2 regions of the Vibrio mangrovi genome follow, and region 2 is predicted to be linked to the other one. Evidence: predicted binding sites of a transcription regulator. Region 2 holds the regulator's gene; the other holds the start of a gene.
The links. Region 2 encodes CRP, which controls carbon source genes, mostly activating them, when cyclic AMP is high. Its sites were predicted from a motif close to TGTGANNNNNNTCACA; they were not measured.
Positions count from the first base shown of each region.

Region 1: a site for CRP is predicted at 7,222-7,237, ahead of cdd (cytidine deaminase). Genes of this name have one in related genera too.

Region 1 is NZ_AP024883.1:1,520,756-1,529,275, forward strand. It holds gene pheS (phenylalanine--tRNA ligase subunit alpha) at 1-889, shown strand, start outside; gene pheT (phenylalanine--tRNA ligase subunit beta) at 908-3,295, shown strand; gene ihfA (integration host factor subunit alpha) at 3,702-4,001, shown strand; gene OCU74_RS06930 (thiopurine S-methyltransferase) at 4,147-4,791, shown strand; gene purT (formate-dependent phosphoribosylglycinamide formyltransferase) at 4,905-6,080, opposite strand; gene cdd (cytidine deaminase) at 6,224-7,111, opposite strand; gene OCU74_RS06945 (DUF6055 domain-containing protein) at 7,361-8,520, opposite strand, start outside.
Region 2 is NZ_AP024883.1:3,246,890-3,255,409, forward strand. It holds gene OCU74_RS14475 (ABC transporter ATP-binding protein) at 1-350, shown strand, start outside; gene OCU74_RS14480 (TIGR02444 family protein) at 347-853, shown strand; gene OCU74_RS14485 (hydrolase) at 922-1,914, shown strand; gene OCU74_RS14490 (YheU family protein) at 2,014-2,226, shown strand; gene OCU74_RS14495 (phosphoribulokinase) at 2,338-3,207, shown strand; gene crp (cAMP-activated global transcriptional regulator CRP) at 3,460-4,092, shown strand; gene OCU74_RS14505 (DUF1338 domain-containing protein) at 4,167-4,964, opposite strand; gene astA (arginine N-succinyltransferase) at 5,030-6,052, opposite strand; gene OCU74_RS14515 (aspartate aminotransferase family protein) at 6,145-7,356, opposite strand; gene OCU74_RS14520 (aminodeoxychorismate/anthranilate synthase component II) at 7,610-8,191, opposite strand; gene OCU74_RS14525 (LysR family transcriptional regulator) at 8,325-8,520, opposite strand, start outside.

The DNA.
Region 1 (8,520 bases), 1.7 Mb from region 2:
GGGTAAAAAAGGGGAGCTGACTGCTCAGTTGCAAAATCTGGGTAAATTACCGCCAGAAGAACGCCGGACAGCAGGGCAGGAAATCAATGCTGCCAAAAATACAGTTCAGCAAGCCATTTTTGCCAGAAAAGAAGAACTACAGCGTGCAGAATTAGAACAAAAACTGGCGGCTGAAACGATTGACGTGACGCTACCGGGACGCCGTATTGAAAATGGCGGTATTCATCCGATTACACGGACAATCGAGCGTATTGAAAGCTTCTTCGGTGAGCTTGGTTTTACAGTTGAGTCCGGCCCGGAGATTGAAGATGATTTCCACAATTTTGATGCATTGAATATCGCAGAAGATCACCCGGCGAGAACGGACCATGATACCTTTTTCTTTAACCCTAAATTAATGCTCCGGACGCACACTTCTGGTGTACAGATCAGAACGATGGAAGCCAGTCAGCCACCGCTTCGTTTTATTGCGCCGGGCCGGGTTTACCGGAATGATTACGATCAAACGCATACTCCGATGTTCCACCAGGTAGAAGGTATGCTGATTGATGAAAATGTAAACTTTGCTCATTTGAAGGGCATTCTGCATGACTTCTTGTGTAATTTCTTCGAAGAAGAGTTAGAAATCCGTTTCCGTCCTTCTTACTTCCCTTTTACTGAACCATCAGCTGAAGTGGATGTGAAGCGGAAAAATGGTAAATGGCTTGAAATTCTGGGATGCGGTATGGTTCACCCGAATGTTCTGCGTAGTGTTGGTATTGACCCTGAAAAATACTCCGGATTTGCTTTCGGAATCGGTATTGAGCGTCTGACGATGCTTCGTTATGGCGTTAATGATCTGCGGGCATTTTTCGAAAATGATCTGCGTTTCCTCAAACAGTTCAAGTAATTCAGGGGTGAAATTAGAATGAAATTCAGTGAATCATGGCTGCGTGAGTGGGTGAATCCGTCAGTAACCACAGACGAACTTGCTCACCAGATTACAATGGCGGGTCTTGAAGTAGATGATGTGATCGCCGTTGCCGGTACATTTACCGGTGTGAAAGTCGGACAGGTAGTCGAATGTGCCCAACACCCTGATGCTGACAAACTACGCGTTACAAAAGTTGATGTGGGTGAAGAAGCGTTACTTGATATCGTTTGTGGTGCACCAAACTGCCGTCAGGGGCTAAAAGTTGCGGTTGCTACGGTTGGTGCAGTTTTGCCGGGTGATTTTAAGATCAAGAAAGCAAAACTGCGTGGTCAGCCGTCTCACGGCATGTTGTGTTCATTCTCGGAGCTTGGCATCGATGTTGAGTCAAACGGAATTATGGAACTGCCCGCTGATGCCCCACTGGGAATGGACTTTCGTGAGTTCCTTAAATTAGATGATATGACGATTGATGTCGACTTGACGTCAAATCGTGCCGATTGTTTCAGTCTGCGTGGTCTGGCCCGTGAAGTCGGAGCCTTAAACCGAATGGATGTTACGGAACCGGTCATTCAGCCTGTTGAACCTTCAACTGATGCTCTGATTTCTATTGAAGTCAAAGCACCTGATGCGTGTCCCCGCTATCTTGGTCGTATTGTAAAAAATGTGAACATTGATGCTCAAACACCATTGTGGATGCAGGAAAAACTTCGCCGGAGCGGATTACGTTCCATCGATCCGATTGTCGATGTGACTAACTATGTCATGTTGGAACAGGGACAGCCAATGCATGCATTTGATCTGGCGAAGATTGATGGTGGCATTGTTGTCCGGATGGCAGAACAGAATGAAAAACTGACGCTGCTGGATGGTACTGAAGCAACGCTGAATAGTGATACTTTGGTGATTGCCGATCATCATAAAGCTTTGGCAATTGCTGGTGTCTTTGGTGGTGAAGGTTCCGGTGTCAATGAACAAACCCGGGATATTTTACTGGAGTGTGCATTTTTTGCGCCGGACAGTATCCGTGGGCGGGCGAGAAGCTACGGTCTGCATACTGATTCTTCCATGCGTTATGAACGCGGAGTTGATTATGCGTTACAAACCCGCGCAATGGAGCGTGCTACTGAATTGCTGGTGAGCATCTGTGGCGGTGAAGCAGCGTCTGTTGTTGTGGCTGAGTCTGAGCAATACCTGCCTCAGCCGGGAACAGTTACACTCCGTCGTGAAAAGCTCGACCGTTTACTGGGACACTTTATCGCTGATGAAGACGTCGTTGAAATTCTGACTCGTTTAGGAATGGAAGTTGCTGTCATTGATGGTGGCTGGACGGCTGTGGCACCGACATGGCGTTTCGATATTGCCATTGAGCAGGACCTGATTGAAGAAATTGGCCGTATGTATGGTTATGACAATATCCCACTTCAGGCTCCACAGGCTGCACTTACCATGAACCTGCACAAAGAGGCTGACTTATCGCTGAAACGTGTCCGTGATTTGTTAGTTGACCGTGGTTATCACGAAGCAATTACCTATAGTTTTGTTGAGCTGGAGCAACAGAAACTGATCGTTCCTGATGTAGAACCGTTGGTATTGCCAAATCCTATTTCTGCGGATATGTCAGCAATGCGGTTGGGATTGATTCAGGGATTGTTAAATACGGTTGTACATAATCAGAAGCGCCAGCAACCTCGTGTTCGTTTATTTGAGCATGGCTTGCGTTTTATTCCTGATCAGCTGGCCGATCAGGGTATCCGTCAGGAAGCGATGATTGCGGGTGTGATTGCCGGAACTCAGGGTGAAGAACATTGGGATCTGGAAAGCCGAACCGTTGATTTCTTTGACGCGAAAGGTGATGTGGAAGCAGTTCTTGAGCTGACATCAAACCCGAATGCGTATTCATTCTCTGCTGCCAGACACCCGGCATTACATCCGGGACAGACAGCCGCTGTGTATTATGAAGGCCGTCAGATTGGTATCATTGGTACGGTTCATCCGGAAATTGAGCGCAAGTTTGGCCTGAATGGTAAAACGGTTGTGTTTGAGATCGAGTGGAGTGGACTAAATCAACGTTTGATTCCAGAAATCGCATCGGTTTCAAAATTCCCTGCGAACCGCCGTGACATTGCTTTGGTTGTTGATCAGAACGTGACATCCGGAGAAGTGGTCGCAGCTTGCTCTCAGGCTGGTGGGCAGTTGCTTCAGGAAGCGAAGCTTTTTGATGTTTACGTTGGAAAAGGTGTTGAAGATGGGAAGAAGAGCCTTGCCATTGCTTTGACATTACAGTCAGTCGAGAGAACTCTGGAAGAAGCTGAAATTTCTGCTGCAGTTAGTGAAATTGTTGCTGTAGTCTCTGAAAAATATGGTGCAGTCCTTCGTGACTAAGTCCTTTGATTGAGTGACTAAACAGGCTGATGTGATACACATCAGCCTGTTTTTTTATGGTGAGGATAAATATTTAGACCTGATGGACAAACATATTTGATCTTCTGGCGTAATTTTGACATTATTATGATAATAATCAAATAGTTATGAAATAACTTTCTGTTGAATACTCTCGATTTTTTCGATTGAATAATCAATTGTCTGTGGATGAAATGTGATGTTCTCCCACAATCCTTACGATTAGAGTGTTTATTTTACAAGCGATTTAATAAAAAAGTTGGCGTAAATCAGAAGGTTGGCATACACTATTTACAATAAAGCCGATATGTTGTTGATTGGCTGAGTAAAAATGCTTTGGTGCTGTCATATCGACAGTAAGGTTCAATATAGCTTTGAGGGAAGTTTTATGGCGCTCACAAAGGCCGATTTGGCTGAAAACCTGTTCGAAAAGCTTGAGTTTAGTAAACGGGATGCCAAGGAAACGGTTGAAGCATTTTTTGAGGAAATCCGTAAAGCTCTGGAAAATGGCGAGCAGGTAAAACTGTCTGGCTTTGGTAATTTTGACCTGAGAGACAAGAACGAGCGTCCTGGTCGAAATCCAAAAACCGGTGAGGATATTCCGATTACTGCAAGACGTGTTGTCACATTCCGCCCGGGCCAGAAACTGAAAGCCCGCGTCGAAAATATAGAACCGAACGAAGAGTAATGAGTGATACATGAAGGTGTACAGGCGGTACGCTTTCATTGATGAATCTTATATTCTTTCCGGCTTCTAGCCTTTTGCCACTGATAAACAGTTCTACTGTAGACCTGTTCCAGTGGCTATTGTTTTTATATCAGAGAAGTTCTTCATGGATAAAGATTTCTGGCTCACAAAGTGGGCTTCAAATCGTATTGGTTTTCATTCGACTGATGTTAATCCGTTGTTGATAGAATACTGGCCTGCATTGTCACCAAAGGGAGATGAGCATGTTCTTGTTCCCTTATGTGGAAAGAGTGAAGATCTCGTCTGGCTGGCGTCGAAACACCAAAAAGTCATTGGTGTGGAACTCAGTGAAATTGCTGTCAGGGCTTTTTTTGCCGAGCACTTTTACCTACCGTTAGTGACACATATTGATTCATCTCATGTGTATTATGAATTTGACGAGCTAGAAATCTATCAGGGTGATGTATTCACAGCTCCACTTAGTGGCGTCGATCTGATTTATGATCGGGCGGCATTGGTGTCAATTGCTCCATCCCAGAGATATGCATATGCCCAGCGGTTATGTTCGTTGCTGAAACCGGGTGGAAGGATTCTTCTGATTACGGTAGATTATGTACAGGATGAATTAGCCGGACCACCGTTTAGTGTTGACGCTGAACAGGTACAACAACTATTTCCGGGGATGAAAACAATGTTACTTTGTCGTCAGGAAGCGGATCAGCATCATCCGAAGATTGCCAGACAAAATCTTACCCGATTTGCCGATGAAGTCTGGCTTATTGAAGCCTAGAGCATGTTGGTTGAAATGATAAAGGCCAGGTTATAAAGACCCGGCCTGTTTTTATTCTGCCATCATGTTTCATTTCTATTGTATTGTGGCTTTATACTGGCAGATTCATTGTCTTAGTAATGAATGATAATCTGACGGGCACATGCCAGAGCTGCTTCTTTGGCCTGCTCTACGTTTTCTCCTGTAGCCAGAGTTACTCCGAGTCTTCTTCTTCCTCCGATTTCTGGTTTAGCAAACAGGCGAAGTTGTGTTCCCGGTACAGTCAGTGCTGCTGCCAGACCGTCAAAACGAATATTGTCAGATGTTCCCTGACCAAGTAAAGCAACTGAAGCTGCCGGTTGATATTGAACGATCTGCTGAACCGGTAATCCGGTAAATGCGCGTACGTGCAGGGCAAATTCGGATAGGTTCTGAGAAGCCAGAGTAACCAGTCCTGTATCATGTGGACGTGGAGACACTTCGTTGAAGATGACTTGATCACCTTTTACAAATAGCTCAACACCGAAGATTCCGTATCCGCCGAGTGCTGTGACGACTTTACCTGCAACTTCTTGTGCATTTTTCAGTGCTGTTTCAGACATGGCCTGAGGCTGCCAGGATTCCCGGTAGTCACCATCTTCCTGACGGTGTCCTATTGGTGCACAGAAATGGATACCATCGACGGCACTGACAGTTAACTGGGTAATCTCATAGTCAAAGTCAATAAAGCCTTCCACGATAACTCTTCCGGCACCAGTTCTGCCACCTTCCTGTGCATAGTCCCAGGCTTTATCGATATCCTGTTCTGATTTGATGACACTTTGGCCTTTACCAGAAGAACTCATGACCGGTTTGACGACGCATGGAAGTCCCACTTCTGCAATAGCATCCCGGAAACTATCGTAGTTATCAGCAAAACGATAGGGTGAGGTCGTCAAAGATAATGTCTCAGCAGCCAGGCGGCGGATCCCTTCACGATTCATGGTCAGTTGGGTTGCTTTGGCTGTTGGTACGATGTTGATGCCTTCAGCTTCCATCTCAACAAGTGTTGCCGTTGCAATTGCCTCAACTTCGGGAACCACATAGTCGGGTTTTTCCAGCTCAATCACTTTACGTAGTGCATCACCATCCAGCATATTGAACACATGGCAACGATGAGCAACCTGCATTGCCGGTGCATTAGCGTATCGGTCACAAGCAATGACTTCCAGCCCCAGCCGCTGGCACTCGATAGCGACTTCCTTGCCCAGCTCTCCGGAGCCAAGTAGCAGAACTCGTGTTGCACTTTCTCTTGTCGCTGTCCCCAACATTATCTGATTTCCTCATTTCATTATGAAAACTGCGGCAATCATACTGGAATCGCCCCAAAAAGCAAACGTTTGCTTTTTGGGGAGGTTAAACATGAGAAGGGGGATTTCTCATGAATTATTAACTGGTTATGTTCAGAAGAATCTTATATTTGAATATATTCCAGTTGTATATTGGGGTCGATTTTTTGCAGGGTTGAACGGGTATCGTCCAGATGGGTTATCTTTCCGCTTTTCGTTTCGGCAAGGACAACACGTTTGATGTCATTAAATGCAGAGCCATGCATTCTGAGTTGTACCAGCGCGACCTGAAGTGGGGGAAGGCTGGGATTGAAAGCCGCATTTTCGGCATAGGCACCTAAAGAAACTCTCTGGTCCGTAAGTTCTATGGCGATACCACTAAAAGTATTGCTATATGGAGCATAGCTTTTGTTTAATGCTTTAATTGCTTCCTGTTTTAACGGATCTGAATATTCTGCATGGACTTGATGTGATTGTTCCCCCATCAAACCGGTCTGGATTCCCAGATCTAATGGTCCGAATGCCTCAGGAAGATAGTCATGCAATTTTTTAGCTTCTTTGCCGGGCAGTGTAATATGTAATGTGTCTGCGCCTGAGAGTTCATTCATAAACTGGCGGCAATGACCACAGGGTGGAGTATCGATGATGATGTCGGTCAGCCTTTTTTCTCCGGCCATCCAGGCATGAACGATTGCTGCCTGTTCCGCATGAATGGTTTGCCCTAGTTGCACGTTAGAGAACTCAATGTTGGCACCAAAGTACAGCGCCCCGGATTCTCCGAGGACAATCGCTCCGACCCGAAAATCTGAAATCGGTGTATATGCATAAGCAGCAGCCAGCGGTAGCAGATGCTGAGCGAGTGTCTGTGTGTCCATATCGGTACTGTGGGTCAGCTGCTCGACTTGTTGTGAGGTGAAGTAGGCAGAAAAGCTCGGATCTATGATGATATTCTCGACTTGCTTAGCCAGAGTGGCGGGAAACTGACTGAGAACAGTGAGTAAGTCTTGGGTCATATTTTCATCTCTTTCACAACTTCAGGTATTTCATACTAGCGTAGTTTGATTAATTTGTTGTGACTAAATTCTTATTATGCGACCAATAATTGTTTCAGTTTCATTAATATTGTGATTTATATCACCATATGGTGGGTGATAATAAATTCTATTATCAGTATGCGGTGTAACTTTATCCGGAAAACCGGAATACGACACGCAGACGTATTCCGGGATACTTCTATCTATTTATCACTACGGTTTCAGCGACTAATTCCGCCACTGATAAGGAGGCATCACAGTGACTTCGTTGACACTGTTGACTCCATTCCAGTTGTCATTCACCAGTCCGTAGAATGTGTTGTAAGATTTACTTGTGTAGTACTCTAAATCTCCAAGCAGGCGGACATTGCCACTGGCACTCTGATTATCGGAGAACCATCCCATCGGATAAAACGTTGATTCGACAACTGCATTGTCCCGAACATGGAACTGGCGTCCCCACATATAGTTGTTCGGAGCAACCCCAATCAGACTCATGGCACCGACAGTACTATTACCGGAAACAGTTCCATTCACAACCGTGGCATGATCAACGATTCGTGCATTACCTGAGACATTTCCTCCCAATACTTTGGCATAAGGGCCGACATAAACACTTGATGGTGTACCATTAACAGCACATCCGCCGCCATATGGATGCCGAACGGTACCGTTAGGGCAGGCGTCTCTGTTGCCATTCCGGAAGCCTGCCGGCCAGGCGCCCTGCATCTGTACCATATATGGATAACGGTAGATAGAAGGATATGGTGTGCCGTCAGATGTTCCTTCCCAGGTAATTTTTTGGTACTGGGTTGGCGCAGCAAGAACGACCAGATAAAGCTCTTCGTTGGAATTAACGGCAAAGCTTAATTGACCATCAGTACCACTTTTCAGTTCACTGTAACGGGGACGAGACAGACTGCTGTCGGTCGCTACCAGACCCCAGCGCCACCCTGAATTTGCACCGGACTGGGCGACACCACGAAATGTAATGGTTACATTTCTTGTGTTTGCTTCAGGATAGAGACGAATGACATTATAACCCCAACGCTGTGGTGCCCAGTGGTAAGGTGAAACAAAACGGTGATTGCCCTGCCACTGATTATCCATAGATTCCAGCTGTGTCAGGCGTAACCGGCGATGGGTATTGTTGCCTGGATCCTGATCAATGGCACCATAAGTGGAGCGGAACAGTGAACCTTTATTACTGCCATCCGGATTTCGGTAATCCCAGGTAACATTGTGCATTGCCCATTCACCGAACAGATCATTTAACTGTTCGATATTCCAGTTCTGGTTATACATGAGCTTTGTCCAGGGATCACGCCAGCCATATGGTGCGTCTTTTGTCCACATATTGTTGACGACTTCATGACCAAACTTATCTT
Region 2 (8,520 bases):
AACAAAAACAGGAAAAGAGAGAACAGACTCCGGCAAAAGAGAGTCAGTTCAGTGCCGCAGCCAAAAAAGAGCAGAAACGTAAAGAAGCCGAATTACGCAAACAAACAGCACCAATTCGCAAGAAGCTGACACAACTGGAGCAGGAAATCGATAGATTACATGCGACCCTCAGCGATGCCGAGCAGCAATTAGCCGATTCCTCGCTGTATGAAAGCGAGAATAAAGCTAAACTTACTCAGGTGCTGGCACTTCAGGCTCAAAGCAAATCTGATCTTGATGAAGTGGAATCCCAGTGGATGGAACAGCAAGAACACCTTGAACAGATGGAACAGGAGTTCAATTCTCTATGACTCAGACGCAGGTTCATATTTCCCTGACACTGGAGCGACTCTGGCAATTCAGTTTGCAATATTACAGTGTGCGGGAAGTAAAAGAAGCCTGCCTGAGCCTACAAAACAACTACCACGGCAATGTCAACTTATTACTGTTACTCAAATGGCTGGATGAACAACAGGCGAGTATCGATGAACAGGACTGGCACCGGGTGCTGACCTGCATTGGTCCGACCGAAGGATTGCTGCACAGCTACCGGGAACTCCGCAGAAAACTGAAAGTTCATCTGCCGGATACGCTTTATCGTGAATCGCTTCAGTTTGAGCTACAGCTGGAAAAACAGCAGCAGTCCGATCTGGTTGACTGTATTAATCAGCTTGAGCTCTATTCTGTCGGCTCACAACGAATGACCCAACGCTACTGTAAAGAACTGGCTGCTGATCATCTTGCCGGTATTTTCAGTAAGCCAGCCTCATTTTCACCAAAGCAGTTGTCATCAAAGCAGTCACCACAAAAATAATTACCATCAGAGCAACAGGGAAAGTAACCGTGCAGAATTACTGTGAAAAGGATAATACTGTGAGCCGGATTAACTCACTGACATTTAAACCGGCTTTCGGCGGAACAACACCTCATATACAGACACTGCTTCCCAGATGGGTACGCCGGGAACCGCTGTTTTCTCCGCACAGGGAAACACTGACAACGCCGGATGATGATATTCTGAGTCTGGCATGGAGCGAAGATCCATGCCTTCCATCAGTTCAGATCAAACCGCTGTTCATTTTATTTCATGGTCTGGAAGGGAACTTTGACAGCCCTTATGCCAACGGTCTGATGCATGCCTTTGCCCAACAAGGCTGGCTGGCCGTCATGATGCATTTCCGGGGATGTGACGGGCAACCTAATCGCCGTCCCCGCGCTTATCATTCGGGAGAAACCAGTGATCCCCGCTATTTTCTGGAGCAAGTCAGCCTGCGTTTCCCCGGTAATTACAAAATGGCTGCCGGCATTTCTCTCGGTGGTAACATGCTGGCGAATTATCTGGCCGAGTTTGCCGATGAACCATTGCTCAATAGCGCGACCATTATTTCCGCTCCTTTCGATCTGGGCGCATGTTCAAGCAGAATCAATCAGGGATTTTCCCGTCTTTACCAGACTTATCTGCTCAGCTCACTCAAGAAAAATGCCTACCGCAAGTTAGATACACTTCAGCAGGCCATTCCGATCACTCAACCACTGATCCACCAGTTGAAAACATTACAGGAATTCGATGATCTGATTACTGCTCCCTTACACGGTTTTTCCGATGCTCAGGACTATTATCAGCAATGTTCGGCAATTTCTAAACTGGACCGGATTCGCCTGCCAACCCTGATTTTACACGCGAAAGACGATCCGTTTATGACAGACGCAGTCATTCCTAACACTCCACTTCCGAAAACAATACACTATCAGCTTCTGGAACATGGCGGGCATGTCGGCTTTTTGAGTGGCAGCATCCTCAGACCCCGTTTCTGGCTGGAAGAAATGCTGCCGCAATATTATCGGGAAAAACGATATTATCGGGAAAAGCGATGATTATTATGAAAAGTTATCAAAAATCCGCAAATATGCATATTGAGTTCATTTGAGTATAATAGTCAGATATACCTGAGTAAAAAATAGAGAGTCATCACTATGATTGTTCCCTGGCAAACGATCGATCCGGACACACTCGATAACCTGATCCGGGAGTTTATTCTCCGGGAAGGGACCGATTACGGCGAGCAGGAAGTGTCTCTTGAGGACAAGGTTGCCCAGGTCAAACAGCAAATTCAGACCGGTGAAGCAGTCATCGTTTATTCAGAACTTCATGAATCCGTTGATATTCAACTAAACAGATATCGTTAATTCATCAATTGTCCGGTGACAGCACCGATTTCCATGATATAGTGAATCAGATTTCCCGGAGAAAAAACCGGGAAATCGGTTGATTGAGTGAATGATAAGACAAGGTATGTCATGTCAGCAAAACATCCGATTATCGCCGTAACCGGTTCTTCCGGAGCCGGTACAACGACAACCTCCGAAGCCTTCCGCAAAATGTTTAACATGATGCGAATCAAGCCAGCCTGGGTTGAAGGTGACAGTTTTCACCGCTTTACCCGGCCGGAAATGGACGTAGAAATTCGTAAGGCCAGGGAGCAGGGCCGCCATATCAGTTATTTCGGCCCTCAGGCAAATGACTTTCCTGCACTGGAAGAGTTTTTCCGGGAATATGGTCGTTCCGGGACAGGAAAAATTCGCCGTTATCTGCATACATTTGATGAAGCAGTTCCTTATAATCAGATGCCGGGAACATTTACTCCCTGGCAGGATCTGCCCAACGATACCAATGTCCTCTTTTATGAAGGGTTACATGGCGGTGTTGTTGATGGAGAGACAAATGTCCCTCAGCATGTTGATTTTCTGATAGGCATGGTACCGATTGTCAATCTGGAATGGATTCAGAAATATGTCCGGGATACCCGGGATCGGGGACACTCCAGAGAAGCGGTGATGGATTCGATTGTCCGTTCAATGGATGACTACCTGAATTATATTACTCCTCAATTTTCCCGGACACATATCAACTTTCAGCGGGTTCCGACGGTTGATACCTCGAATCCTCTGAGCGCCAAGGGGATTCCGAGCCTGGATGAAAGTTTTGTCGTCATTCGTCTGCGTGGGATTAAAAAGGTCGATTTCCCTTATCTTTTGGCGATGATTGACGGTTCGTTTATGTCACGACATAACACCATTGTCGTACCGGGAGGAAAAATGAGTTTTGCAATGGAATTGATCGTTCGTCCAATCCTTCAGCAGTTGATTGAAACAGGGAAAATTGGTTAACAAACGATTCAATGGGACAGAATTTGGTGCTTTTAGTTCCTATACCGTGACAATGAGCACATTTTTGCGTACAAAATCACGGTCATGACACGATTAAAGTCAAGAAATTGTGTAAGAAAAAGGATACTATTTGAAACCGAAACAGAAGACAACTTGCAGGCTTTCTCAAGTGCTTTTATGCTAAGTATTCAGTTCGAGCTTCGCTAAAACATGGAAAGCAGCAAGCATACCCTGCAGAGGAAGAGAGATATTATGGTTCTAGGTAAACCTCAAACCGATCCAACATTAGAGTGGTTTCTTTCACATTGTCACATTCATAAATACCCGTCGAAAAGTACGCTGATTCATGCAGGCGAAAAAGCGGAAACGCTTTATTACATCGTGAAGGGTTCCGTTGCTGTTCTGATAAAGGATGAAGAAGGAAAAGAGATGATCCTTTCTTACCTCAATCAGGGTGACTTTATCGGTGAACTTGGTTTATTCGAAGAAGGTCAGGAACGAACAGCCTGGGTCAGAGCAAAATCTCCCTGTGAAGTTGCAGAAATTTCCTTCAAGAAATTCCGTCAGTTGATTCAGGTAAACCCGGATATTCTGATGCGTCTGGCAGGACAAATGGCAAGCCGCCTTCAGGTAACCAGCCAGAAAGTTGGCGATTTGGCCTTCCTGGATGTTACTGGACGTATTGCACAGACATTACTGAATCTGGCAAAACAACCTGATGCAATGACGCACCCGGATGGAATGCAGATTAAGATTACCCGTCAGGAGATCGGTCAAATCGTTGGCTGCTCCCGTGAAACCGTTGGCCGCATTTTGAAGATGCTCGAAGAGCAAAACCTTATTTCAGCCCACGGAAAAACAATCGTGGTATACGGTACACGATAATTTCTTCCCTGATCCAATAAGTAGAAAGCCATCCTCGGATGGCTTTTTTATTACTGATATCCCTTCAATATGATTCACCGCTGATGATGTGTACTTTCAAAGATTTTGTCGGCTGATGCTTCAACGAATCCGGGATACAACATCCCATTTGCCATCGGATAACGTTTGGCAAATTCATAGAACCCACCGGGAACCAACAGTTCCGCTTCATCAAATTCAACGACAACCCGATCTGCCATCGTGGATGACTGCTCCAGAAAAAGTTCCGGCGATCCCTTCACTTCACCCCCGGCTGCGTTTATGACAAAACCATGCTGATGCAGGTAAGCATTCACTTCAGCCACCTGATTGAATCGAGACAGTTGATTCACACTGACAGTGAAATGATTGGCTCCGTATCCGTGCGCAGCAACCCAGGCAGCATACTCACTTTCTTCTGCCAGCAGATAATACTGTTCCAGTGAAATGGGCCATAAACGTCCGCCATAAAGAAAATCGACGTCCGTAACCATATCAGGCTTCACATGAGACACCAGACTTCGGACAATCTTCTGCAATGCTTCAGAGCAACGGTTTACTTCCAGTTCACTGATAAAAACTTTGGGTAATTTAGGATTAGGATGCTCAAAATGCTGTGCTCGCAGCATCTTCTGTTCAAACTGGTAATGTCCTTTGGCTATGTATCCCAGACGAAGAAATGGCTGAGCGACAATTTCAAGACCAACCTGTGGCAGATTAAAGGTACGCAATGCAATATGGTCATTGATCAGCGGCTCATTCTCCTGAAGTAGTTCATGAACCCGCCATGCTGACGGGCAAAGTCTGGTTGTATAATCTTGCCATAATGCAGTAAACAGTGAGTCCGGCGTCATAAGCGCCTCCTTCTCTATCAACAATGACGGGCTTCACCGGGCACCGTCTGCCATCTCTGAATATTTCAGGAGATCAGCAGAAAACGGACCCGATCACCAGACTGGATCAACAAAGCCCGGGCAACTTCAGGCGTGACGATCACAGTCTCAGATTCCAGGCGAAAATCAACCTCAGCAATTGTTGCCCGGAAAAATTCAAATGAGGTATTACTAAGCATTATTTTTTGGCGGCCCTTATGTGCTGCAACTTTGACGGTTGCAGAGACCGAATGCCTCACCGACTCAATATGCCGTAAATCACACTCAACTGTCGGACCGGCATCAAAAATATCGACATAATTCCGGCAGGTAAAACCTTCTTCTTCCAATAATTTTAAAGCCGGTTTCGTTTTTTCATGGACCTGTCCGATAACAGCCTGTGCTTCTGGAGTCAGTAAATTAATATAAATCGGCAGCTTAGGCATCAGTTCCGCAATAAACCCTTTATGTCCCGAACCGGTTAAATAATCTGCCAGAGAAAAATCGATAGAAAAAAAGTGTTCCTGAAGCCACTTCCAGAAAGGAGAGTTTCCCTGTTCGTCAGAAACACCACGCATTTCAGCAATAATGGTCTGGGCAAAACGCTCCCGGTGCTCAGCCAGCATCAGAAAACGGCATTTTGACATCAGACGTCCGTTGAGTCCGACACGAAACTCAGGCAAAAGAAACAGTGTGCACAGCTCTGAACACCCGGTATAGTTATTGCCAAGCGTCAGTAACTTCACAATCTTGTTGACTCCCAGACGACGGGAAGAATGAAGAATCGTACTGATATGATAAGAATAAGAAGGCGCATCCCAGCCAACATAAGCTTCGATAGCGGTTGTACCGGCAATCCGGCCACTTTCTGTATCCACGCCGACCATCAGATAACTTTCATCTGTCGGAGCCTGAATACCGGTTTTAGCGAAACTCGCTTCAGAATGTTCAATACGATGAGACAGTAATGCCTCATTCACGGGCAGTGATGTAAATCCATAACCTGATTCTATTGCACAATGATAGAGTGCATTATAGTCAGCCATTGCAATGGGACGAACCACAAGCATGGATGTCTCTCCCTGAAAATCTGCATCCGAAATGAACGCAGTCTGACTATAAGCATAGCTCAGGATCGCCCAGATCCTGAGCTAAAATGTCACTAAGTTAATGATGCAATAGCTTTTTCCAGTCTCTGCAAACCTTCATGGATATCTGTATCATCAATAATCAGCGAAGGTGTGAAGCGGACAACATTCGCTCCGGCAACCAAGACCAGCACGCCCTCTTTTCCTGCCGCCTGCAATATTTCCCGGGATCGTCCTTGCCAGGCTTCAGTCAGTACGGCGCCCAGTAGCAGGCCTTTACCACGAATTTCGCTGAATATCGGATATTTAGCATTGATCTGTTGCAATCCATCACGGAACAACTGCTCTTTCTCTTTTACCCCCTGAAGCACCTGAGGCTGAGATGTGATATCAACGACAGCTTCTGCCACAGCACAGGCCAGAGGATTCCCGCCATAGGTTGAGCCATGGACACCAACCTTAAAGTGAGATGCAATTTCCGTGGTGGTTAACATCGCCCCAATCGGGAAACCGCCACCCAAAGATTTCGCGGTACTTAGTATATCCGGAGTCACTCCCGTTCCCTGATAAGCATAAAAGTCACCGGTGCGACCATTACCGGTCTGGACTTCATCAAAGATAAGTAACGCATTGTGCTCATCACACAACTCTCTGACCGCCTGAATGAATTCAGGTGTCGGAGAAATGATACCGCCTTCTCCCTGTAACGGCTCCATCATTACCGCACAGGTCCGCTCTGAAATCTGAGCTTTGAATGCTCCCAGATCGTTATAAGGAAGATGCACAACATCTGACGGCTTCGGTCCGAAGCCATCGGAGTAGGACGACTGTCCTCCAACGGTCACGGTAAAAAACGTCCGCCCATGGAATCCCTGTTCAAATGCAATAATTTCAGATTTTTCCGGGCCATAATTATCTGCGGCCCAACGACGGGCCAGCTTCAGTGCAGCCTCGTTAGCCTCAGCCCCGGAGTTGGCGAAAAAGACTTTTTCTGCAAAACTCAGTTCCGTTAATTTCTTTGCCAGACGCAAGGCTGGTTCATTGGTCATCACATTACTCAGATGCCAGACTTTCTGAGCCTGCTCTGTCAGAGCCTGAACCATTGCCGGATGGCAATGTCCCAGGCAACTGACTGCGATGCCTCCGGCAAAATCGATATATTCTTTCTCTGCCTGATCCCACAGCCGGGAACCTTTTCCCCGTACCGGAATCACTTCCATCGGACTGTAACAAGGTACCATGACCTCATCGAACTGTGCCCGATCGACTTTACTTTCTATAGCCATTGACGCATTCCCCTTTTCGTTCACGAGCTTACAACCGACAAATACCAGTATCCACCATTATAGATGATCGGTTCATTCTGACAGTTTACGGATGCTCTTAATATACCGTTCGACCGGTGTCAGTAACCGACACCATCGTCAATGACACTGTTCAGAACATTCTGCATTATTGATTCTATATGACTATTTATGCAATAAAAATGATTTTTATTGCATTTTAGATAATTTTTCGGGAAAGGTGTTTAGCGACAGGCTACGAGCGGCGCAAAAAATTAGCCAGCAGTTCATGTCCCTGCTCTGTTTTGATCGATTCGGGATGGAACTGAACGGCATCAATAGGCAGCGTACGATGCTGATAGCCCATGATCTCATCGATACCGCCATCTGAGGTTTCTGTCCAGGCCGTGACTTCAAAGCAATCCGGTAAGCTCTGCTTTTCAACAACCAGAGAATGATAGCGGGTAACGGTCAGCGGGTCGTTCAGCCCGTGAAATAACCCCTGATGAGTATGGCGAACCGGAGAAGTCTTGCCATGCATTACCTGTCTTGCCCGGACAACATTCGCACCGAACGCCTGAGCAATGGCCTGATGGCCAAGGCAAACCCCCAGCAACGGCAACTGACCGGCAAAATGTCTGACTGCTTCCAGAGAAATTCCGGCTTCATTCGGCGTACATGGCCCCGGAGATATTACCAGATGGGAAGGATTCAGCGCTGCAATACCGGGAATATCGATCTGATCATTACGGATAACTTTTACGTCAGTACCCAATTCACAGAAGTACTGATACAGGTTGTAAGTAAACGAGTCATAATTATCAATAATGAGTAACATGAAAATTCCGCGCCAAACTACTGCTGAAAGTCAGGCCGCTATTGTGCAGGATAGTGCCAATAAATCAAGAATGAACATCCATCGTCTTAGGTGCTATTTGTAAAAATACTGAGAACCAAAAGACAAGTGGAGATCATGGTGCAAGATAACCCTCAGCTTCTTCTACCGGACAACAGAGCGACATTTGATCAGTGAGCCATGCAATCAGTTCTGATTCAGCCTGACTGTCAGAGTCGGGAAGCTGCAATACCACATATCGGTGCCCGGAACGTAAAAATCCGTAAGGTGCTATCAAGCGCCCCTTTTTCAGTTCATCAACAATCAACGGA